Regions from separate parts of the Streptomyces sp. NPDC001933 genome, predicted to be linked through region 1. Evidence: riboswitches for the same ligand, from Rfam matches in the RefSeq annotation. Region 1 holds a riboswitch; each other region holds the start of a gene.
The links. Region 1 has a riboswitch for cobalamin ahead of ACFYY7_RS04895 (cobalamin biosynthesis protein). Riboswitches for the same ligand answer to the same signal wherever they lie in the genome.
Positions count from the first base shown of each region.

Region 2: it holds a riboswitch for cobalamin, as region 1 does, so the genes downstream of both, ACFYY7_RS11640 (CbtB-domain containing protein) here and ACFYY7_RS04895 (cobalamin biosynthesis protein) in region 1, are expected to answer to the same signal.
Region 3: it holds a riboswitch for cobalamin, as region 1 does, so the genes downstream of both, ACFYY7_RS09500 (ribonucleoside-diphosphate reductase subunit alpha) here and ACFYY7_RS04895 (cobalamin biosynthesis protein) in region 1, are expected to answer to the same signal.

Region 1 covers NZ_JBIASS010000001.1:1,092,322-1,100,198, reverse strand. The annotation lists gene ACFYY7_RS04920 (hypothetical protein) at 1-35, opposite strand, end outside; gene ACFYY7_RS04915 (alpha/beta hydrolase) at 220-1,347, opposite strand; gene ACFYY7_RS04910 (class II aldolase/adducin family protein) at 1,430-2,089, opposite strand; gene ACFYY7_RS04905 (anion permease) at 2,345-3,616, shown strand; gene ACFYY7_RS04900 (hypothetical protein) at 3,639-3,869, shown strand; cobalamin riboswitch at 4,021-4,152, shown strand; gene ACFYY7_RS04895 (cobalamin biosynthesis protein) at 4,297-5,310, shown strand; gene ACFYY7_RS04890 (cobyric acid synthase) at 5,307-6,842, shown strand; gene ACFYY7_RS04885 (putative cobaltochelatase) at 6,901-7,877, shown strand, end outside.
Region 2 covers NZ_JBIASS010000004.1:127,329-135,205, forward strand. The annotation lists gene ACFYY7_RS11630 (Fic family protein) at 126-1,511, opposite strand; gene ACFYY7_RS11635 (histidine phosphatase family protein) at 1,556-2,164, opposite strand; adenosylcobalamin (AdoCbl) riboswitch at 2,274-2,422, shown strand; gene ACFYY7_RS11640 (CbtB-domain containing protein) at 2,426-2,641, shown strand; gene ACFYY7_RS11645 (CbtA family protein) at 2,669-3,442, shown strand; gene ACFYY7_RS11650 (GNAT family N-acetyltransferase) at 3,524-4,030, opposite strand; gene ACFYY7_RS11655 (tetratricopeptide repeat protein) at 4,109-4,498, opposite strand; gene ACFYY7_RS11660 (pirin family protein) at 4,677-5,642, shown strand; gene ACFYY7_RS11665 (GNAT family N-acetyltransferase) at 5,732-6,268, opposite strand; gene ACFYY7_RS11670 (VOC family protein) at 6,525-7,076, opposite strand; gene ACFYY7_RS11675 (hypothetical protein) at 7,178-7,621, opposite strand.
Region 3 covers NZ_JBIASS010000003.1:374,805-382,681, forward strand. The annotation lists gene ACFYY7_RS09475 (carbohydrate ABC transporter permease) at 1-150, opposite strand, end outside; gene ACFYY7_RS09480 (extracellular solute-binding protein) at 250-1,533, opposite strand; gene ACFYY7_RS09485 (GntR family transcriptional regulator) at 1,813-2,577, shown strand; gene ACFYY7_RS09490 (DUF3311 domain-containing protein) at 2,803-3,057, shown strand; gene mctP (monocarboxylate uptake permease MctP) at 3,054-4,688, shown strand; cobalamin riboswitch at 4,844-4,985, shown strand; gene ACFYY7_RS09500 (ribonucleoside-diphosphate reductase subunit alpha) at 5,127-7,535, shown strand; gene ACFYY7_RS09505 (ribonucleotide-diphosphate reductase subunit beta) at 7,535-7,877, shown strand, end outside.

The DNA of each region.
Region 1 (7,877 bases):
GGGCGGGGTGCCGGCCTGGTGCGCCGGGTGGTCACGGCCTTGCGAGCGGTCGCAAGGGGTCGCGGGCGGACAAGTCGCAGCCTGGAGTCGCGCGGGTTACGGGACGTCACGGGAGCAGTCTTGCCCCTGACGGCCCGAAAGCCCAAACGGAACCCGAATTCCCGGTGGAGGGGCTGGTGGACGGGGCCCTGCACCAATCGGCCGAACCCTCGCATCACCTCACATCAGGGGCGTGAGGAAGCGGCGCAGGGCCTCTTCGTAGTGGGCCGGATCGGCATTCCACATTGCCGCATGCGGAGCCTGCGGTACGGCGTGCAGCGCGATCAGCTCCGGGCGGCGGGCGGCGAGGTCGCGGGAGGGCTGCCAGGGGGCGAGCCGGTCGTCGGGTCCGTGGAAGATCAGGGTCGGGGCGCGCAGTGCCGGGGCGAGGGAGCCGTCGAGCAGCCGGGCACCGTGCAGTCCGGTCTGTCCCTCGGCCGCGCGGACGGCGAGCGGCAGCAGGGCGGCCGGGACGCCGCGGGCGAGGGCCAGGGCGCGCAGTGTGGTGGCCCAGTCCAGCACCGGGGAGTCCAGGACGAGGCCGCAGATCCGGTCGCGCAGCGCGGAGTTGACGGCCGCGAGCAGCGCCATGGAGGCGCCGGTGGACCAGCCGTGCAGGACGACCTTCTCGGCTCCGTACCGCACGGCGAAGCGGATCGCGGCGTCCAGGTCGCGCCATTCGGATTCGCCGAGATGAGCGAGGCCGTCGGGGGACCTCGGGGCTCCGGCGTCGCCGCGGTAGGCCAGGTCGAGCACGGGCAGCCGCAGGCCGTGCAGGAACCCCATGACGTTCATGGGGTGTTCCCGGGTGGTGCCGATGCCGTGCACCGTGATGACCCAGGTGTCGCGGGGGCCGGGCAGGAACCAGGCGGGCAGGGTGCCGAGTTCGCCGGGGATCTCGACGTCCCGGTGGTCCAGGCCGAGGGCCGAGGACGGGTCGCCGCTGTGCAGTTGCGGGGTGACCCGGACCTTGGCGCCGGTCTCCAGGCTGCCGCGGTCGACGCGTTCCAGTCTGCGGACGACGGTGTCGGGGGCGTGGTGGGCGTGCTCGATCACCGGGCCGACCACGGCGTGGACACCCTTGCCCGTCAGTCCGTACGTGCCGGGCCGCAGGGAGGTGAAGGAGCGGGTCAGGGTGACCTGCCCGGCCGCCGTGGCGTGCACGGTGAGTCTGCGGTCGGCGGGGAGGGGCCGTCCGGACGGCGCCCTGAGGGCGGCGTCGCTGGCGTACCGGCCGGCCGCGACCGCTGCCGCACCGACGCCGAGGATCGTGGTGACGGCTGCTGCCGTAACTGTTGCCGGGCGCACCGCTTCAGTGTCGTGGCGGGTGCGGGACCCTGCCAGCGGGCGGGGCGGCTCCTACGCCGTCCGGTGGACCGGACCGGCCGGGTCAGCCCGGCTGTCCGTACCCCTTCAGCGCCTCCTGCACATCGTGCAGCTGCTCCGGGGAGAGCAGGCTCGGGCCTCGTCCGGGGACGGAGCTCGCGGCGAGCCAGAGCCGGCAGAGCCATTCCAGCTGGGCGGTCCGGTCGTACGCCTGGTCCAGGGTGGCTCCGTAGGTGACGGTTCCGTGGTTCTTGAGCAGGCAGCCGGTGCGGTCGCGCAGGGCGGCGAGCATGTTCACGGCCAGTTCCTCGGTGCCGTAGCGCGCGTAGGGGGCGACGCGGACGGGGCCGCCCAGCATGGCGGCGGCGTAGTGGACCGGGGGGACCTCGGGAACCAGTGTGGAGACGGCGGTGGCGTGCACCGCGTGGGTGTGCACGACGGCGGCCGCGTCAGTGTTCCGGTAGACGGCGAGGTGGAGGGGGAGTTCGCTGGTCGGGGCGAGTTCGCCGAGTACGCGGTTGCCGTCCGGATCGACGCCGACGGCGTCCTCGGGGCCCAGCCGGTCGTACGGCACTCCGCTCGGCGTGACCAGGATGGTGTCGCCGACCCGTGCCGACACGTTTCCCGAGGTCCCGACGACCAGGCCCTCGGCCGCCGTCCGCCGGGCGGTGGCGACGACGCCGTCCCAGGCCTGTCCGATCGCGTCCCGCTGCTGATCGCTCATGCGCCGATCCTGTCAGCCCCGAGGGCGAACGGGTATGCGATCGGCCACAGCGGCGCCCCGCCGCAAGCCGCCATCGCGCCCCTCCGAAAGCCCCCGTCACTCCTCGTCGGAAGGCCCGACCACTCCCCCGCCGGCAATAAGCGGAATACCTTGACTCCAGTTTGGAACACCACAGCGACCTGCCCAGTTCATCTTCCGTTCACCCAGGTTGCCTACGGTCCACATGCCAATGACGTCGAACGATTGCCTGGGTAAATGGAACACATCACGCTGCTACTCGCGATTGTGATCGTGACAGCTCTAGTGTTCGATTTCACGAACGGTTTCCATGACACCGCGAACGCGATGGCGACCACCATCTCGACCGGTGCACTCAGACCGAAGACAGCGGTGGCCATGTCCGCCGTTCTCAATCTCGTCGGCGCGTTCCTGTCGGTGGAGGTCGCCAAGACGATCTCCGGCGGGATCATCAACGAGGACGGGCTGCGGACAGAAGTCATCTTCGCGGCACTCGTCGGCGCCATTCTGTGGAACCTGCTGACCTGGCTGGTCGGACTGCCGTCCAGCTCCTCGCACGCCCTGTTCGGCGGCCTGATCGGCGCGGCAGTGATGTCGGCCGGCTGGTCGTCCGTCAACGGCGGCACCGTCGTCACCAAGGTGCTGCTCCCCGCGGTCGCCGCCCCGGTCGTCGCCGGTCTGGCCGCGCTGCTGGCCACCAGGCTGACGTACCGGATCGGCGGCAAGGTCCGCAACGACGCCCAGGAGAAGGCCACCGCCAAGGGTTACCGGGCCGGCCAGATCGCCTCGGCCGGACTGGTCTCGCTCGCCCACGGCACCAACGACGCGCAGAAGACCATGGGCATCATCACCCTGGCCCTGGTCACCGGCGGCGTCCTGCACCCGGGCGCCAACCCGCCGGTCTGGGTCATCGTCAGCGCCGGTACCGCCATCGCGCTCGGCACCTACCTGGGCGGCTGGCGCATCATCCGCACCATGGGCAGCGGCCTCACCGACCTCAAGCCGCCGCAGGGCTTCGCCGCCCAGACCAGTGCGGCCACGGTCATCCTGGCCTCCTCGCACCTCGGCTTCTCGCTCTCCACCACCCAGTCCTGCTCCGGCGCCGTGATGGGCGCGGGCCTCGGCCGGCAGGGCGGTGTGGTCCGCTGGTCCACCGCCACCCGGATGTTCGTCGCCTGGGGTCTGACCCTGCCGGCCGCCGGTCTGGTCGGCGCGGGCGCGGAGCTCCTCACCAAGCAGGGCACCTGGGGTGTCGTGGTCGTCGCGGCGCTGCTGGTCGCGGGCTCCGGTGCCATCTGGCTGGTGTCGCGCCGCAAGCCGGTCGGCCACGGCGACGTCGCCCCGTCGGACGGCGTCGCCGAGCCCGCGGGCGTCGTCACCCAGGCCATCGCCGCCGTCAGCCCGCCGCCCACCGCGGCCGCGGCCCAGACGCCGGACCTGAACCTCATGACCACCATTCCGGCCCCGGCCGGAACCACCCAGGACCCGGCGCGACCCGCCACCGTCTGAGCCGGCCGTCTAAGGAATCAGCATGAACATCGACTGGGCAGCCCTCGGCTCCGTATTCGGCGTCTCCCTCGTTGTCACCGTCGCGCTGGTGGGCCTCTTCACCCTGGGCATCGTCGGCCTCTCCAAGCAGCCGGAACCGGCGGCGCAGGGCGGCTCCGGCGGCTCGCTGCTGCTGGCCCGCGCCGGCGCGTACGTCTGCTTCGGGCTGTGCGCGGCGGCCGTCGCGTACGGGATCTATCTGATCGTCGCCTGAGCCGCTCCCGCGCACGCTCTCCCGTCGGGCCGGACACCACGTGTGTCCGGCCCGATGTGCGTCTCAGCACACTGCGCCGTCGCAGGTCAACGGCAGGTTGACGGGCGTTCGCAGAGCGTGGTGGACTGCCGGAGCCAATTACGGCGACAGCAGAGGAAGCCGGTGCGAATCCGGCGCGGTCCCGCCACTGTCACCGGGGAGCGGTCCCCCACACCGGAAGTCACGGCTCGCGCGAGCGGGCTGGAAGGCCGGGGGAACCGCGGATCCGGGAGCCAGGAGACTCTCGTCGCCGGTCACGTCGAACCAGGGCGCGGACCCTGAGTGAGGACATATCGCCATGCCCGGCTGCCGTGCGTCCGCTGTCCCGGTGCTCTCCACGAGAGCCTTTTGTACAAAGGTCCGCCGAGGCGCGACGGCCGGCTGAGCCGTGCGAGCCGACCGCATCTTCGCGTACGGCGCCACGGCCGGCCTGATCGGCGACCTGCTGCTCGGTGACCCCCGCAGGGGACACCCGGTCGCCGCCTTCGGGCGGGCCTCGGCGGGCGTCGAGCGCCGTCTGTGGCGCGATCACCGCGGCTGGGGCGCGCTGCACACCCTCGTCTGCGCCGGAGGCGCCGCGGGCGGTGCCGCGCTGCTCACCCGTGCCGTGCGCCGCGGCCCCGCCGCCTCCGTGGCACTGACCGCCGCCGCCACCTGGTCCGTCGTCGGCGGTACGTCCCTGGGCCGCGAGGCGCGGGCCATCGGCTCCGCCCTGGCCGCCGGTGACATCGAGCTGGCCCGGGAGCGGCTGCCGCATCTGTGCGGGCGCGACCCGCACTCCCTGGACGGACCGCAGATCGCCCGTGCCGTGGTGGAGTCCGTGGCGGAGAACACCTCGGACGCCGTGGTCGGCGCCCTGGTGTGGGGTGCGCTGGCCGGGGTCCCCGGGCTGGCCGGTTTCCGGGCCGTGAACACCCTCGACGCCATGGTCGGGCACCGCTCGCCCCGGCATCTGCGCTACGGCTGGGCCTCGGCCCGCCTCGACGACCTCGCGGGCTGGCCGGGCGCCCGGCTCACGGCCCTGCTCGCCGTGGCCGCCGGGGGGCGCCCGCGTGGCGCGGTCCGCGCCTGGCGGGCCGATGCCGCGAAGCACCCGAGCCCCAACGCGGGCCCGGTGGAGGCCTCGTTCGCGGGTGCGCTCGGCGTACGGCTCGGCGGAACCCTCGCGTACGGCGGCCGGGTCGAGCACCGCCCCGTGCTCAACGGGGAGACGGGCCGGGCGGTGGAGACCGCGGACATCGAGCGTGCGGTGCGGCTCTCGCGCCGGGTGAGTGCGCTGGCGCTCGGCGTGTGCGTGGCGGGACGGCTCGGCACGGCCCTCGCCGCACGGCGGATCGCGGGGCGCCGGAGCACCGCGACCAACCTTGCGGGACCTCGCATCACAGGACGGAGCAACGCATGAGCGGCGGGCTGCTGGTCGCCGGAACCACCTCCGACGCGGGCAAGAGCGTCGTCACGGCAGGGATCTGCCGCTGGCTCGTGCGCCGGGGCGTGAAGGTGGCGCCCTTCAAGGCGCAGAACATGTCGCTCAACTCGTTCGTCACCCGGGAGGGCGCCGAGATAGGGCGCGCCCAGGCCATGCAGGCCCAGGCCGCCCGCGTCGAGCCGAGCGCGCTGATGAACCCGGTCCTGCTCAAGCCCGGCAGCGACCGCTCCAGCCAGGTCGTCCTGATGGGGAAGCCGGTCGGCGAGATGAGCGCCCGCGGCTACCACGGGGGCAGGCAGGAGGCGCTGCTCTCCACGGTCGTGGACTGCCTGGAGCAGCTCCGGGGCACGTACGACGCGGTGATCTGCGAGGGGGCGGGCAGTCCGGCCGAGATCAATCTGCGGCGCACGGACATCGTGAACATGGGCATCGCGCGGGCGGCCCGCTTCCCGGTGGTGGTCGTCGGCGACATCGACCGCGGTGGGGTCTTTGCCTCGTTCTTCGGTACGACGGCGCTGCTCGCCGCCGAGGACCAGTCACTGATCGCCGGCTATCTCGTCAACAAGTTCCGCGGCGACGTGTCGCTGCTGGAGCCGGGCCTGGAGATGCTGCGGGACCTCACCGGCCGGCCGACGTACGGTGTGCTGCCCTTCGCCCACGGCCTCGGCATCGACGAGGAGGACGGGCTGCGGGTCTCGCTGCGCGGCGCCGTGCGCGAGTCGGTCGTCGCGCCGCCGCACGGCGAGGACGTGCTGCGCGTCGCGGTGTGCGCGGTGCCGCTGATGTCGAACTTCACCGATGTGGACGCGCTGGCCGCCGAGCCCGGCGTCGTCGTCAGGTTCGTGGACCGCGCCGAGGAGCTGTCCGACGCGGACCTGGTCGTGGTGCCCGGCACCCGCGGCACCGTGAAGGCGCTGGCCTGGCTGCGCGAGCGCGGCCTCGCCGACGCGCTGGTGCGGCGCGCGGCCGAGGGCCGGCCGGTCCTCGGCATCTGCGGCGGCTTCCAGATCCTCGGCGAGCACATCGAGGACGAGGTCGAGTCGCGGGCCGGACAGGTGGCGGGCCTCGGCCTGCTCCCCGTACGCATCCGCTTCGAACGCGAGAAGACCCTGGCCCGGCCCGTCGGCGAGGCGCTCGGCGCGCCGGTCGAGGGGTACGAGATCCACCACGGCGTGGCGGACGTGCGGGGCGGGGAGCCGTTCCTGGACGGCTGCCGGGTCGGCGCCGTGTGGGGCACCCACTGGCACGGCTCGCTGGAGAGCGACGAGTTCCGCCGCCGCTTCCTGGCCGAGGTCGCCCGTGGCGCCGGCCGGCGTTTCGTCCCCGCTCCGGACACCTGTTTCGCGGCGCTGCGCGAGGAGCAGCTGGACCGCCTCGGCGATCTCGTCGAGGAGCACGCGGACACCGACGCGCTGCTGCGGCTCATCGAGTCGGGCGCACCGTCGGGTCTTCCCTTCATCGCTCCGGGAGCCCCCGCCGCCCCCGCGGCCCCGGGAGGCCGCCGGTGAACAGCGCGTCCCGAGACCGCCTACTTCATGCCCACTCACCCGCAGGAGGGATCGCCCCGTGAGCACGCATTTCCCGTTCACCGCCGTCGTCGGGCAGCAGGACCTGCAACTCGCCCTGCTCCTCAACTCCGTCGCACCGAACATCGGCGGCGTCCTCGTGCGCGGGGAGAAGGGCACCGCCAAGAGCACCGCCGTGCGCGCGCTCTCGGCGCTGCTGCCCGAGGTGGACGTCGTCTCCGGCTGCCGTTTCTCCTGCGACCCCGCGTCGCCCGACCCGGCGTGTCCGGACGGCCCCCACGAGGCCGGGACCGGTGTGTCGCGGGACGCCCGGATGGTGGAGCTGCCGGTCGGCGCGTCCGAGGACCGGCTCGTCGGGGCGCTCGACATCGAGCGGGCGCTCGCGGAGGGCGTGAAGGCGTTCGAGCCGGGCCTGCTCGCCGACGCGCACCGCGGGATCCTCTACGTCGACGAGGTCAACCTGCTCCACGACCACCTCGTGGACCTGCTGCTGGACGCGGCGGCGATGGGTGCCTCGTACGTGGAGCGCGAAGGCGTCTCCGTACGGCATGCGGCGCGTTTCCTGCTCGTGGGGACGATGAACCCCGAGGAGGGCGAGCTGCGGCCGCAGTTGCTCGACCGGTTCGGGCTGACCGTGGAGGTCGCCGCGTCCCGGGAGACCGATCAGCGGGTCGAGGTCGTGCGGCGGCGGCTCGCGTACGACGACGACCCGGCGGCGTTCGCCGCCAAGTGGGCCGACGAGGAGGACGCGTTGCGGGCGAGGATCGTCGCCGCGCGTGCCCTGCTGCCCGAAGTACGGCTCGGCGACGCGGCGTTGCGCCAGATCGCGGCCACCTGTGCGGCCTTCGAGGTCGACGGGATGCGCGCGGACATCGTGATGGCGCGGACGGCCACCGCGCTGGCCGCCTGGGCGGAGCGTACGGATGTGCTCGCCGAGGACGTGCGGCAGGCCGCCCTGCTCGCCCTCCCCCACCGGCGCCGGCGCAATCCGTTCGACGCGCCGGGCCTCGACGAGGA
Region 2 (7,877 bases), on a different contig from region 1:
CAGGCTTGGCCGCAACGATCGTCTCGCCACAGTGCCACCCGACCCGACAGAGCGTGAAGCCAGGCACGCGGCGTACAGAGCGGTGGTCCAGGTCCAGCTACCGGCACGGGCTCGATCGGTGCCTGTCAGCTCACTGGCTCGGGGCCGGCAAGAGCTGCTTTGCGCCGGGTCTCCGTGAGATGGAGGTCGATGTACCGGGCGAGGATCAGCGCGTCCGCAGGCTCGTCGGCCTGGAACGTGAAACGGCGCAGCAGGCCGACCTCGTCGAGCGCGACGCCTTCGCGGGCGAGGACGAAGACGAGGGTGAGGAAGGCAGACCTGGCGTTGCCGTCGTCGAAGGGATGGAAGAAGCAGACGTCGAGATAGGCGCGGGCGGCGCGGGCGGTGAGGGGGACGGGCGGCTCTGCGTCCTTCGCGCTCTCGGCCAGGCAGGCGTCGAGGCGGGCCCGGGTGTCCGGGCTGATGCCATAGCGTTCCCGGCCCGCCTTGGCGAAAGCGGGCAGATCGCGGAACGGCGGTGGCTGAGGTGTGCCCAGGACGTGTTGCTGCCATTGCTGGAGCAGTTCGAAGCCGAGGGAGGCTCCGCGAGCCGCTTCGGTGCGCAGCAGTTCGAGGGCGGCGAGCAGGCCCTCGGCCCGGTCGGGGTCCAGGGCGCCGTCAAAGGCGCGGATGTCCTCCGTAGCGCCATCGCGCGACGGGTTCACCGGTCCGTCCCCACCGCCGTCCGGCGCTTCCTGCCACGGCACGGTCTCGCGCACCGTGAGCCAGCGTTCGAGGTGATCCGGCAGGGGCCGCCCGACGGACCGTGCGCCGTCGGCCGGCCGGAGCGACAGCGCGAGCTGTTCCGCGACATCGTCGACCAGCACCGCGTCGGGGCCGGTCCAGCTCTCGAACCGCCCTCCGATCGCCTGGTCGACCAGATCCTCGGCGAGGTCGGGCGCGACACCCCAGTGGCTGAGGAACCAGGTGAGCACCTGCCGGCAGTGGCCGTACCAGCCGCTGCCGCAGCCAGTGCGGTCGACCACCTGGAGGATCAGGTTCCGGGCGGCGCGCTCCCACAGGACCCGCTGATCGTCCACGTCGGCAAGGGCCAGCGGGTACGCCTCGAACCAGCCGGAGAGGGTCTCCAGCCAGGCGCGCCACTCGCACAGCGCCGCCGCGACACGGGCGAGCGTTTCCTCCGGGGTGGTGATCGAGTGGCTCGGACAGCACCAGTTCCCGACGGGTCCCCCGTCGAAGTCTCCTTCGTCGTGCGCCCAGCGCCAGCCCACGGTCCAGCGGCCGTAGTGCTCCGCGAGGGCGGACGCCATGGCATCCGCCCAGAGCCTGCCCTTTCTCCAGCTCCGGTCACTCGTCGCCGGGGCCCCGTCGGGAATGCCGGGGCGGCCGGGTATCCGATCGGCCGGCCCGAGGGACCGCACCACCTGCGGCGCCGACGTGCTGTCGAAGGGGTGACGGGCGGGGTCCACATCGTCCCAGGTCAGAAAGGGGGGTGCCAGCTCGACAATCACCGCGCAAGCCTGCACTTCCATCCGACTGTGTCGCAAGCGGATTACTACCGGGCGGGGTCGGGCGTGGGGGACAACGGCTGTCCGCACCGCAGGTTCCACCGGCCGGAACGCCCGCTGAGCGCGGTGAGCGTCAGCGGGGCGACGTCCAGCCGCCAGAACGCCTCCACCGGCAGAGCGAGTGCCGCCACCATCATCGCCCGCACCACCGCGGGTTCGACGACGCCCAGCACGCGGTGGGCCCCGGCGCCCTCGGCGGACTCCGTCGTCCCCACCGTCTCCAGCCAGTGTTCGGCCCGGCAGCAGAGATCCAGCAGGGACTCGCCGCCGTGGGGAACCGCCGACGGATCGGTCAGCCAGGCCGACACCGCCTCCGGCTCGGCCGTGCTCACCGCTGTCAGCCGCCGACCGCTCCACCGGCCCATGTCCCAGCCACGGACCGCCGGTTCGGGCCCGGCACGGAGCCCCAACGCGTCGGCGGTCCCGGCGCACCGTTCGGACGGCCCACGCAGATACCGCTCGGCGGCGGGCACCGCCGCGGCGACGGCCCGCGCCCGGCGGGCCCCGGCCGCGTCGAGCGGCGCGTCACCGTCGAAACGGGCCTCCCGCAGCGCGGCGTTGAGCGCCGGTGAGATCAGCATCACCTGTACGGTCATGGCCCGGTCAACTCCCTGAACTCTGGCCCCATGGGTGTGCCCACCATGGCATCAGGGCGGTCCGGCCGCCGTCGGCACCATGGCAGGGGGTTGCCCCCAAGGAGTATCGTCACGACGAGCATGACGTAGGTGCGACGGAAGTCCGGTGAGAATCCGGCACGGTCGCGCCACTGTGAACCCGCCTCCGCGCGGGAAGTCAGACCCAGCACCTACGTCTCAGGCACCACGATCGGGACGCGTGTTCCCTCAGGAGGTTCTGCCATGGCACAGACTGCTGCCCCCGCCACCGCCGTACCGGCGATCACCCCCATCTCCCTGAAGGCCATCGCCCCTTGGGCGGTCTTCTTCGGCATTCTCATGCTCGTACTGCTGTACTTCGTTGGCGCCGAACAGGGCGCCACCGCGGTCATCTCCGGCGAAGGTGTCCACGAGTGGGTCCACGACGGCCGCCACCTCCTCGGTTTCCCCTGCCACTGACGTACCGTCCGATCCCGGGGAAACCTCATGAACTCCATATCTGTCAGAGCCCTGCTCGTCCGCGGCATGCTGGCCGGCCTCGCCGCGGGCGCGCTCGCCCTGCTGGTCGCCTACTTCCTCGGTGAGTCGCGTGTGGACGCGGCCATCGCCCTGGAGGAATCGCACAGCCACCACCATGACGGCGGCGAGGAACTGGTCAGCCGCACCATGCAGTCCACCGCCGGCCTCGCCACCGGTGTACTGGTCTTCGGCGTCGCGATCGGCGGCATCGCCGCCCTCGTCTTCTGTTACGCCCTCGGCCGGATCGGCAGATTCGGCCCTCGGGCCACGGCCGCACTGATCGCGGGTGCGGCCCTGCTGACGGTGTACGTCGTCCCGTTCCTGAAGTACCCGGCCAACCCGCCGGCCGTCGGCAACCCCGACACCATCGGCCGGCGTACCGCCCTGTTCTTCCTGTTGGTCGCCCTGAGCGTGCTGCTGGCCGTCGCCGCGGTCATCCTCGGCAAACGGCTGGCTCCCCGCCTGGGCAACTGGAACGCGACGATCACGGCATCCGCCGCGTACGTCCTGGTGATCGGGCTCGCCTACGCGTTCCTGCCCTCGTACAACGAGGTCGGCAAGGACTTCCCGGCCGCCCTGCTGTGGGAGTTCCGCCTGAGCACCCTCGCCGTGCAGACCACCCTCTGGGTGGCCTTCGGGCTCTTCTTCGGCTATCTGACGGACCGGCTGCTCGCACCGGGCACCGGCGCCGTCACCACCGCGAACGGCGGCGCCGGACGGGCGGCCACCGCGGCCGGCTGACCGGCACCGCCCACGCGGGCCGACGACCGGAACCCCGCCGGGACCTCCCGGCGGGGTTCCCGCGTCCCGCCCCGCACCGGCTCACCGCTCGGGCCGCGGGCACCAGTCGATCCGGTAGTACTTCAGCCGCTCGTCCTGCTTCACCAGGCGCATGCCGACGGCTTCCATGACGCGCTGGGACGCGGTGTTGTCCAGGTCGCTGTCACCGTGCACACGACTCACCCCCTGCTCACGGGCGAACAGCAGCAGGGCGCGCAGCGCCTCGGAGGCGTAACCCATCCCTCGTGCCGAGGGGACGAGGCCGTAGCCGATCGTTACCTCCCCGTTCTCGTCCGGCGCACCGTGGAATCCCATTCCGCCGATCACCAGCCCGTCGGTGCGGCGCCGTATCTCGTACGAACCGAAGGGGCTGGGATCGCCGGTCGTCGCACAGGTGTCGAGGAAACGCTCGGCCGCGGCCATCTCGCCGGGGGACGGGTAGCCGGGTGCCCAGCTGTCCCCTTCGCCCGGCGTGCCCGAGATCACCCGCAGGGCGTCGGAGCCGTTCATCAGGCGGAGCAGAAGGCGCGGAGTCTCGATGTGGGTCATGAGGGAGTGAAGTATCACGCGGGGCGGTCAGGCGGCATCCCGGATTTTCCGGAATGCCGCCGTGGCGCCGATGCCCGCTCACATGCCGGCGGGCCCCCGGGTGCTCGTCCGCCCCGGGCCGGAGTCGAAGTCGAAGTCACCGGAGAGCGCCGCGGCCATCCGCAGATGACCGGCCGCCTCCGCGCCCCGCCCCTGCCGCTCAAGGGTGCGGCCCAGCATCAGCCGCGCGTAGTGCTCCACCGGGTCGAGCTCCAGCACTGCCCGCAGCTCCGCCTCGGCCTTTCCGAGCCGCGCCGAGTGGTAGTAGGTCCGGGCCAGCAGCAGTCGCGGCGACACCTGCTCCGGGACCTCCTCGACCAGCCCCTCCAGGATCCGGGCCGCGGTCATGTACTCCTTCGCCTCGAAGAACATCTGCGCACGGTTCCAGCGGTCGGCAGCCGTGCCGAACTCGTAGTAGGTGTCGCTCACTTGACCTCCTTGGTCACGGACCGTGCCGGGGCGGTGCCCCGTTTCGTCCAACCGCCGGCCGAGCCGCTGCCCGGCCACCCTGTGACTGCCTGAACCCCACCTGGTGATTGAATATTCCACTAAATCATCGGCGTGGGTACCGGCGCTCCCGGGCCTGCTCGGGAATAGGTTGAGCGCCATGAGCAATCTCGATCGCCAGGCCGCACTCTCCGTCTGCGGAGGACGGGGCTTCGTCGTCGCCGAGCCCGTACGGGAACTCCTCACCCCCCGCCACGTCCGGCTGGGCGAGTCCACCGAGGTCCGCAGGCTGCTGCCCAACCTGGGCCGCCGGATGGTCGGTGCCTGGGCCTTCGTCGATCACTACGGCCCCGACGACATCGCGGACGAACCCGGGATGCAGGTGCCGCCCCACCCCCACATGGGCCTGCAGACGGTCAGCTGGCTGCACGCCGGCGAGGTCCTGCACCGGGACAGTCTCGGCAGCCTGCGCACGATCCGGCCACGCGAACTGGGGCTGATGACCTCCGGCCGGGCCATCAGCCACTCCGAGGAGAGCCCGAAGGCCCACGCGAGGTTTCTGCACGGCGCCCAGCTCTGGGTGGCGCTGCCGGCCGCCCACCGCCAGGTCGAGCCCCATTTCCAGCACCACCCCGACCTGCCGACCGTCTCCGCCCCGGGCCTCGTCGCCACCCTGATCCTGGGCGAACTCGACGGCACCACCTCGCCCGGCACCACGTACACCCCGATCGTCGGCGCCGACGTCGCCCTGGCCGCAGGCGCCGAGGCCCGACTGCCGCTCGACCCCGACTTCGAGTACGCGGTGCTCTCGATGTCCGGCCAGGCAGAGGTCGACGGCGTGCCCGTGCTCCCCGGCTCCATGCTCTACCTCGGCTGCGGCCGCACCGAACTCCCGTTGCGCGCGGACAGTGACGCGGGCCTCATGCTCCTCGGCGGCGAGCCCTTCGAGGAGGAGATCGTCATGTGGTGGAACTTCATCGGCCGGTCCCACGAGGAGATCGAGGAGGCCAGGCAGGCATGGATGGAGAGCTCCCGCTTCGGCGACGTGAAGGGCTACGACGGCGACCGGCTGCCCGCGCCCGAACTCCCGCCGGTCGCGCTGAAGCCGCGGGGTCGGGTGCGCTGAACCGGAGCCCCGGCTGCCACCCCGTCCGTCCGGCCGCGCGGGCAGGAGCGCGGCAGCGCTTCGACAGATCCGCGCTGTCGAGCACGAGCTCAGTCGGACGATGTGACGGGGGGCCACATGCCGAACCACTGCTCGGCGCCGTAGGCCTCATACCGCTCCACCTCGATGAACCCCAACTTCGCCGCGAGGCGCATCGAGCGGAGGTTGGCGGTCTGGGTGGCGAGTACCACCGGTTCGCCGGGAAGCGTGCCGGCGAACCAGTCGAGTGCCGCTGCGCACGCCTCAGCGGCGTACCCGTGTCCCCACGCCTGCGGCAGGAACAGGTAGCCGAGCTCGGTTCTCCCGGCAGCCTGACGAAGGTGCCCTGTGTTCTTGACGAGCGTGATCTGGCCGATCATCGCTCCGTCGAGATCGACTATGAAAAGGCCGGGGCGCCGGCTGGGTGTCCCGGGCATCGCGTGTTCGAGCTCGTCACGCGGTCGAGGGCCACCGAGGTAGGTGCCCACCTCCGGCGAGGCCAGCAGCTCGATGACCGCGGCACGGTCCCGGGCCTCGGGCTCACGGAGCACGAGTCTCTCGGTCTTGATCGGGGCAGGTGGCCAGGGTACGGGTCCGAGCTCGGTCATGCCGGTCAGCTAATCAGCAGGCTCGGCAGCGATCAAGATTCGCGGGAGGGCCGCCTGCCCACACCGCACTCGTACACCCACAACCCTGCGTGAACCACGTGGAAGTACATCCCGCCCGTCACCGGGCGGCCCGGCCGGCCTCGGCGGCGGCGACTCAAGAACGCCAGATCATGATCGCGCCATGGGCTCTCATGGCCTCCACGCGGGCAGAGAACCTCTCCTCCTGCCCGCGCGCAGGCCGTACCGGTTCCCCGGCTCAGGCAGGTCCTGTCAGGTGCTGCCACACCGTCGGGTCCGTGCGGGGCCCGCCGCGGGTGTCCGCGCCGTACTTGGCGATCTCGGCGTCGAGGTCCAGGGGGCGGGTGGGAGAGGTCATGGCCGACAGTTCGGCGACAACCGCCCCGTCCGGGACCAGCCAGCACACCTCGAAGTCCAGACCGTCCGGGTCACGCGCGTAGAGCGCCTTCGTGGAGGCGTGATTGCTCGCCCCGGTCAGCGCACCCGCCTCGGTGAGACGCGCCTGCACACGGCGCAGCTCGGCCAGGGTGTCGACCTCCCAGGCCAGGTGATACAGCCCCACCGCCCCGGCACGGTGGCCGCCGGGCGCCGTGTCCCGGGCCTGGAACAGTCCCAGGTCGTGGTCGTTGGCGGAGTCCGCCGCCTGAAGGAAGGCGGCCCCGGGGAACGCCTGGGGCAGCGCCCTGAAGCCGAGGACGTCACAGTAGAAGGCCGTACTGCGCGCCACATCGGACACGAACAGCACGGCGTGGTTCAGCCGGTGGATCGGCATGGTCGGAATCGGCTCCATTCGCGAAACGGTCTGCGGTCACAAAGAAGTATCCGGTGCAGGTCACTCGGCCCCGCACCGGGATGGGCAGCCGTTCCAACGGGCGACACACGTGCGGAGGTTCAGAGCGGCGAGCCGTTGTGTCCGCCGTTGTGTCCGCCGAACCATGCCCGGGTTTCCGGCTGGTTGGGCCGGACGAGGGCGAGGATCGCGGGCACCAGCCAGGCGACCCCGAGAACGGGCATCACCTGGAAGAACACCACGGTGAAAGGCAGGGCGGTCCAGCCGTACGCGAAGGCCGAGGTCCGCAGGCCGGGGTTGCGGGTGGGGAACTTGAGGGCGGTGATGATGCCCCAGGCCGCGACGGCCAGCACGAGGATCCCCGCGAAGACGACCTGCCCCGAATGAGCCTCGCCCTGCGTCGCGCCCCACGGATTCGGCTCGCCCTCGCCCCAGATCGACGTGGCGATCGCCACGCTGTTGCTCACCAGGGCGAGCCCGAGCACGGCCTGCATGCCGCCGAGGACCATCATCAGGACCCGCAACTTCCGTACCGGGTCGGGCATGGGGACTCCGGAGGGAGAGGGGGGACCACCGGGCCCCCAGGGCCGCCCCTGCCCCGGGCCACCGCCGCCGTCCGGACCGGGATTGCCGCTCGCCCGGCTGCGCTCTCCGTGCCGCTCGTTCCCGGGCCCGTTCGGGTCGTCAGGTTCCATCTCGGCTCCCTCCATGACAAGCGTGACGCGCCCACGACATACTGCGGTTGCGCGGATCGGCCGTCGAGTGCGCGTCCGGCGAACACAACGCGTGGGGAGTCCGCGG
Region 3 (7,877 bases), on a different contig from region 1:
CGCGAGTGCGGGAATCATCAGCAGGTACGGCGCTGCGCCGATGCCCAGCTTCCGCTTGCCGCCCCCGTGCTGCCCGACGGGTGGTTCCCCGTCCTGCCCGCGGACTGCGGCTGTCTTGGCCACATCCGAGGGTTCGGTCTGCACTGCCATGCTCGCCATCTCTTCCAACAAAGCCCTACACGGATCGGTGCGTACAGCCGGGGCGGCGGGTCGGGACCCGCCGCCCCGGCGCGGGACGCGCTACTGCGACTACTGCTGCTGGCTGAGGCGCTTGTTGAGCTCGCCCTCGACCTGCTTGGCGGCCTCGGCGGGCGACTTGCCCTGCAGGACCAGCGTCATGTAGGTCTTGATCGGGTTCGGCGGGTTCTCGACCGGTGCCCACTCCGGGATCAGCGGCGTGGTGCCACCGGACTTGGCGGCGGCCGGACCGGCGGCCTCGGCGGCGGGCTGGCCGACGGTGTACTTCTGCATGGCGTCGTTCTTGGGAGACCAGCCGGCCTCCTTGATGAGCTCGCCGTCGTTCTGCTCGGAGAGCGCGATCTTCAGGAACTCCTTGGCCAGGTCCTGGTTCTTGCTGCCCGCGGCCACGGCGAGGTTGGAGCCGCCGAGGAAGACGCCCTCGGGCTTGTCGGCCGTCTCACCGGGGATGGTGAAGAAGCCGATGTCGTCCTTGATCTTCGGGTTGGCCTTGATGGCCGTGCCGGCCTCGTAGCCCATCGCGATGACGGCGCCGGTCTTGCCCTTGGCGAAGACCTCGGCCTGCTGCGGGGTGGCCTCGTCCTTGTCCTTGGGGGCCTTGGAGAAGGCCTGGTACTGCTTGTAGACGTCCATGGCCTCGGCGACCTTCGGGTCGGCCAGGTTGGAGACGTACTTGTCGCCTTCCTTCTTGACCGGCGAGACGTCCTTGCCGACGAGCAGGCCGTCGAAGAAGTACCAGTTCTGGCCGGGCAGGTAGATCGGCTCGGCGTCGCCCTTCTTCTCGATGGCCTCGAAGGCCTTGAAGAGGTCGGCGCGGGTCTTCGGCGTCTCGGTGATACCGGCGTCCTTGAAGACCTTCTTGTTGTACATGACGACGCGGTTGCCCACGTACCACGGCAGGGCGTACTGCTTGCCGTCGAAGACGGAGGGCTGGTTGACGCCGTCGGCCCAGGCGGAGCCGATCTCCTTCTTCAGGTCACCGAGCTCGGCGAGGCCGCCGGTCTTGGCGTACGCCGGGGTCTGGGTGTTGCCGATCTCCAGGACGTCCGGCGGGTTGGACTCGGAGAGGGCGGTGGTGACCTTCTGCTGAATGCCGTTCCAGTCCTGGACCTCGATCTTCAGCTTGGCCTTGGTCTTCTTCTCGAACTCCTCGGTGACCTTCTTGGTCCACCCGTCCGGGTTCGAGCCGGACATCGTCCACACCGTCAGGGTCTGGCCCTTGTACGCGTCCGGACCGGCCTTCTTGCCGCTGTCGCCGCCGTCGTCGGACCCGCACGCCGCGAGGCCGATCATCATGCCCGCGACGCCGATCGCCGCGATGAGCTTGCGCTTCACGCCAAACCCTCCTCAGGGATACTGCAACCCCGCCCACCGCGAAGACATTCGACGAGTACTGCTGGGGCTGGACCTGGTCTTTAATGGTTTAGACCAGTACGGGGAGCTTGGCCTAGACCTTTAGGGGTGTCAAGGGTGTATAAGAAGTGCACTCGCGTCCGTTATAGGACCGACACCTAAGGGAGGGCGACCAGCCGTGACCGGACCGTGCCACCATGTGAGCCGCGACAGACGGAGGAGCCGGTGACGGCAGCAACGCAAGCGCCGGGAGGGCGGACCATGGGTGCCGACGGGGGCAGTACGGAGAACGAGACGGGCGCGGCCACACGGACGGCGCGCGTCCCGAAGTACTACCGGCTGAAGCGACATCTGCTCGACATGACGGACACCATGCCGCCGGGCACCCCCGTGCCGCCGGAGCGGACCCTGGCCGCCGAGTTCGACACCTCGCGCACCACCGTGCGCCAGGCGCTCCAGGAGCTGGTCGTCGAGGGCCGGCTGGAGCGCATCCAGGGCAAGGGCACCTTCGTGGCCAAGCCGAAGGTCTCGCAGGCCCTGCAACTCACCTCGTACACCGAGGACATGCGCGCCCAGGGCCTGGAGCCGACCTCCCAGCTGCTGGACATCGGCTACGTGACGGCCGACGACACCCTGGCGGGGCTGCTCGACATCAGCGCGGGCGGCCGGGTGCTGCGGATCGAGCGGCTGCGGCTCGCCAGCGGCGAGCCGATGGCGATCGAGACCACCCACCTTTCGGCCAAACGCTTCCCGGCGCTGCGCCGTTCGCTGGTGAAGTACACCTCCCTCTACACCGCGCTGGCGGAGGTGTACGACGTACGGCTGGCCGAGGCCGAGGAGACCATCGAGACCTCGCTGGCCACCCCGCGCGAGGCCGGGCTGCTCGGTACGGACGTGGGCCTGCCGATGCTGATGCTCTCCCGGCACTCGCTCGACGGACAGGGCGAACCGGTGGAGTGGGTGCGCTCGGTCTACCGCGGCGACCGGTACAAGTTCGTGGCGCGCCTGAAGCGGCCCACGGACTGAGTCCGCACCATCGACCGGCCCCCGCGGAACGCATCACTCCGCGGGGGCCTTTCGCGCATCTTGGTCCGGACCAACTGTCGTACATCTGACCGGATTTCGAGCACGAACACCCACGCGGCCGACCGTTGCCGGACCGCAATGCGGACGGGGGGTGACGGTGACCGGAAGCCTCCCCTAGATTTCCTGCGCATTACAAGGTGCTCAGCGAGGGGACGGAGTCGCCACATGCCAGCAGAACCAGAAGGAAAACCACCCACCGTCACACCGGTACGGGTGGTCATCGCCCTCTGTCTCGTCGCGCCGTTCGTGGCGATGCTCTGGGTGAGTTCGTACGCGAAGGTGGACCCCACCTTCATCGGCATTCCGTTCTTCTACTGGTACCAGATGCTCTGGGTGCTGATCTCCACCGCGCTCACGATGATCGCGTACAAGCTGTGGCAGCGTGACCAGCGCGCCCGCAAGGGGGGTGCGTCGGCATGAAGGACGGCGTGAACGGCGTCGCGCTCGGCGTCTTCATCTTCTTCTTCGTGGCCGTCACGGTCATGGGCTTCCTGGCGGCACGGTGGCGCAAGGCCGAGAACGAGGCCAGCCTCGACGAATGGGGCCTGGGCGGGCGTTCCTTCGGCACCTGGGTCACCTGGTTCCTGCTCGGCGGCGACCTGTACACCGCGTACACCTTCGTCGCCGTACCCGCGGCGATCTACGCGGCGGGCGCGGCGGGCTTCTTCGCCGTGCCGTACACGATCCTCGTGTACCCGCTGATCTTCACCTTCCTGCCGCGGCTCTGGTCGGTCTCGCACAAGCACGGCTACGTCACCACCTCGGACTTCGTCCGCGGGCGGTTCGGCTCGAAGGGCCTGTCGCTGGCGGTCGCCGTCACCGGCATCCTAGCCACGATGCCGTACATCGCGCTCCAACTGGTCGGCATCCAGGCGGTGCTGGACGTGATGGGCGTCGGCGGCGGCGAGAACACCCACTGGTTCATCAAGGACCTGCCGCTGCTGATCGCGTTCGCGGTGCTCGCCGCGTACACCTACTCGTCCGGGCTGCGGGCACCCGCGCTGATCGCCTTCGTCAAGGACGGGCTGATCTACCTGGTCATCGCGGTGGCGATCATCTACATCCCGATCAAGCTCGGCGGCTTCGACGACATCTTCGCCAAGGCGAACGAGGTGTTCTCGCAGAAGAACGCGGCGGCCGGCAAGCCGGTGGCCGGACTCGCGCCGGGCGAGGCGGGCCAATGGGGTTACGCCACCCTGGCGCTGGGCTCGGCGCTGGCACTGTTCATGTATCCGCACTCGATCACGGCGACGCTCTCCAGCCGCAGCCGCAACGTGATCCGGCGCAACACCACGATCCTGCCGCTGTACTCGCTGATGCTGGGTCTGCTGGCGCTGCTCGGCTTCATGGCCATCGCCGCCGGGATCAAGGTGGACAACGGGCAGCTGGCCATCCCGCAGCTGTTCGAGAACATGTTCCCGGACTGGTTCGCGGGCGTCGCGTTCGCCGCCATCGGCATCGGCGCGCTGGTGCCCGCCGCGATCATGTCGATCGCCGCGGCCAACCTGTTCACCCGCAACATCTACAAGGACTTCCTGAAGCCGGACGCGACCCCGGAGCAGGAGACCAAGGTCTCCAAGCTGGTGTCGCTGCTGGTCAAGGTCGGCGCACTCGCCTTCGTCCTCACCATGGACAAGACGGTCGCGATCAACTTCCAGCTGCTCGGCGGCATCTGGATCCTCCAGACGATGCCCGCCCTGGTCGGCGGCCTGTTCACCCGCTGGTTCCACCGCTGGGCGCTGCTCGCCGGCTGGGCGGTCGGCATGGTGTACGGGACGGTGGCCGCGTACGGGGTCGCCTCGCCGACGCAGAAGCACTTCGGCGGCTCGTCCAAGGAGATCCCCGGAATCGGCGAGATCGGCTACATCGGCCTCACCGCGTTCGTGCTGAACGTGGTGGTGACGGTGGTGCTCACCTTCGTCCTGAACGCCGTGAAGGCGCCCGCCGGGATCGACGAGACGTCCCCGGCCGACTACACCGCCGACGCGGGCGACCCGGGCGTCGAGGCGGAACTCCCGCCGGCCACGGCAGGCGCTCCGGGCGGCCACTGACGACCGCGCCCCACGGCCTGCCAACGGCCCGTCGAGCCCCTTTCCCGAAGGGGTGCGACGGGCCGTCCGTCGTCTGCCCGAAAGGGCCGCAGAACGCATCCTGTGGTCCCGGCATTTGCCGACCGACACAACATGTGGGGGCTGCCTCTCCGGGCAGCCCCCACATGTATGCTCGTCCTCGCTGTCGCCGCAGGGGAATCCGGTGCGAATCCGGAACTGTCCCGCAACGGTGTATTCAGTGCGCTTTTGTGCACCCCCGAGTCAGTCCGATGACCTGCCGGCAGCGCATCCGGCTCGACCGAACCGGATGCCCAGACGTCCGGGCCTCGCGGTTGGGCCGGTGGACGCCGTGCGAAGTGCTGCCCTGCTCCGGGTCTGCGCGCCCGCAGGGCTGCCCCGATCCCCGCCGGCCCCGAGCCGAGCGAGGGAGAGCACCACGTGACCATCGCGCCAGCCGATCCGGCAGTCGCCGCGTCCGCAGCAGCCGAGTCCGAGGCCGCCGCACAGGACGGACCGGGAACCGCACTGCTGCGGACCCTGACCGAACTGACCGCCGATCTGCCCGACACCGACCCCGGCCGGGTCGCCGCCGCCGCGCTGCGCGGCCGCAGCGCCCGTGCCGACGAGGCCGAGCTGCGGTCGCTGGCCACCGAGGCCGCCGCGGGGCTGATCTCCGAGGACCCCTCCTACTCCCGGCTCGCCGCCCGGCTGCTGACCCTCGCCATCGCGGACGAGGCGGCCGGCCAGGGCGCGGTCTCCTTCTCCGCCTCGGTCGCCGTCGGCCACCGCGAGGGCCTGATCGCGGACCGGACCGCCGAGTTCGTCGCCCGGCACGCGGCCGCCCTCGACGCGCTGGTGGAGCGTTCGCTGGCCGACGGCGCGGACGACCGCTTCGGCTACTTCGGGCTGCGGACCCTGCACAGCCGCTATCTGCTGCGCCACCCGCACACCCGCCAGGTCGTCGAGACGCCCCAGCACTTCATGCTGCGCGTCGCGGCCGGCCTGGCCGAGGACGATTCGCAGCGCGCCGTGGACGAAGTGGCGGCGCTGTACGGGCTGATGAGCCGGCTCGACTACCTGCCCTCCTCCCCCACGCTCTTCAACTCCGGCACCCGGCACCCGCAGATGTCCTCCTGCTACCTGCTGGACTCCCCGCTGGACGAGCTCGACTCGATCTACGACCGCTACCACCAGGTGGCCCGGCTCTCGAAGCACGCGGGCGGCATCGGTCTGTCGTACTCCCGAATCCGCTCCCGCGGTTCGCTGATCCGGGGCACCAACGGGCACTCCAACGGCATCGTGCCGTTCCTGAAGACGCTCGACGCCTCCGTCGCCGCGGTCAACCAGGGGGGCCGCCGCAAGGGCGCCGCCGCCGTCTACCTGGAGACCTGGCACGCGGACATCGAGGAGTTCCTGGAGCTGCGCGACAACACCGGTGAGGACCAGCGGCGTACGCACAACCTCAACCTGGCGCACTGGATCCCGGACGAGTTCATGCGCCGGGTCGACGCGGACGGCGACTGGTCGCTGTTCTCGCCCGCCGACGTGCCCGGTCTCGTCGACCTGTGGGGCGACGCGTTCGACGCCGCGTACCGGGCCGCCGAGGCCCAGGGCCTGGCCCGCAGGACGATCCCGGCCCGTGAGCTGTACGGCCGGATGATGCGCACCCTCGCCCAGACCGGCCAGGGCTGGATGACGTTCAAGGACGCCTCCAACCGGACCGCGAACCAGACCGCCGAGCCGGGCACCGTCGTCCACTCGTCGAACCTGTGCACCGAGATCCTCGAAGTCACCGACGACGGCGAGACGGCGGTCTGCAACCTGGGCTCGGTCAACCTCGGCGCGTTCGTCGCCGACGGCGGCATCGACTGGGAGCGGCTGGACGCCACCGTCCGCACCGCCGTGACCTTCCTGGACCGGGTCGTCGACATCAACTTCTACCCGACCGAGCAGGCCGGCCGCTCCAACGCCAAGTGGCGCCCGGTGGGCCTGGGCGCCATGGGTCTCCAGGACGTCTTCTTCAAGCTGCGGATGCCCTTCGACTCCCCCGAGGCCCGCGCGCTCTCCACGAAGATCTCCGAGCGGATCATGCTCGCCGCGTACGAGTCGTCCTGCGAGCTCGCGGAGCGCTCGGGCCCGCTGCCGGCCTGGTCGCAGACGCGTGCGGCACGCGGTGTGCTGCACCCCGACCACTACGACACCGAGCTGAACTGGCCCGAGCGGTGGGAGGCGCTGCGCGCCCGGGTCGCGAAGAGCGGGATGCGCAACTCGCTGCTGCTCGCCATCGCGCCGACGGCGACGATCGCCTCGATCGCGGGCGTCTACGAGTGCATCGAGCCGCAGGTCTCCAACCTCTTCAAGCGCGAGACGCTCAGCGGTGAGTTCCTTCAGGTCAACGCGTACCTGGTGGACGAGCTGAAGAAGCTCGGGGTGTGGGACGCGCGCACCCGTGAGGCGCTGCGCGAGGCCAGTGGCTCGGTGCAGGGCTTCGCCTGGATCCCCGAGGAGGTGCGGGCGCTGTACCGCACCGCGTGGGAGATCCCGCAGCGCGGCCTGATCGACATGGCGGCGGCCCGTACGCCGTTCCTGGACCAGAGCCAGTCGCTGAACCTGTTCCTGGAGACGCCGACGATCGGCAAGCTCTCCTCGATGTACGCGTACGCCTGGAAGCAGGGGCTGAAGACGACGTACTACCTGCGTTCGCGCCCGGCGACCCGGATCGCCCGTGCCGCCTCCGGCCAGGCGGCGGCCGCCGCCCCCATTCCCGTACAGCAGGCCTCGGCGCCCGACGCGGACGCGATCGCCTGCTCCCTCGAAAACCCCGAGTCCTGCGAGGCCTGCCAGTAATGAGCTCCACCAACTCCGAGAAGAACCTGCTGGACCCGGGCTTCGAGCTGACCCTGCGGCCGATGCGCTACCCGGACTTCTACGAGCGCTACCGGGACGCGATCAAGAACACCTGGACGGTGGAGGAGGTCGACCTGCACTCCGACGTCGCCGACCTCGCCAAGCTGTCCCCCGGCGAGCAGCACATGATCGGCCGGCTGGTCGCGTTCTTCGCGACGGGTGACTCGATCGTCTCCAACAACCTCGTGCTGACGCTGTACAAGCACATCAACTCCCCCGAGGCGCGGCTGTATCTGTCGCGGCAGCTCTTCGAGGAGGCCGTGCACGTCCAGTTCTATCTGA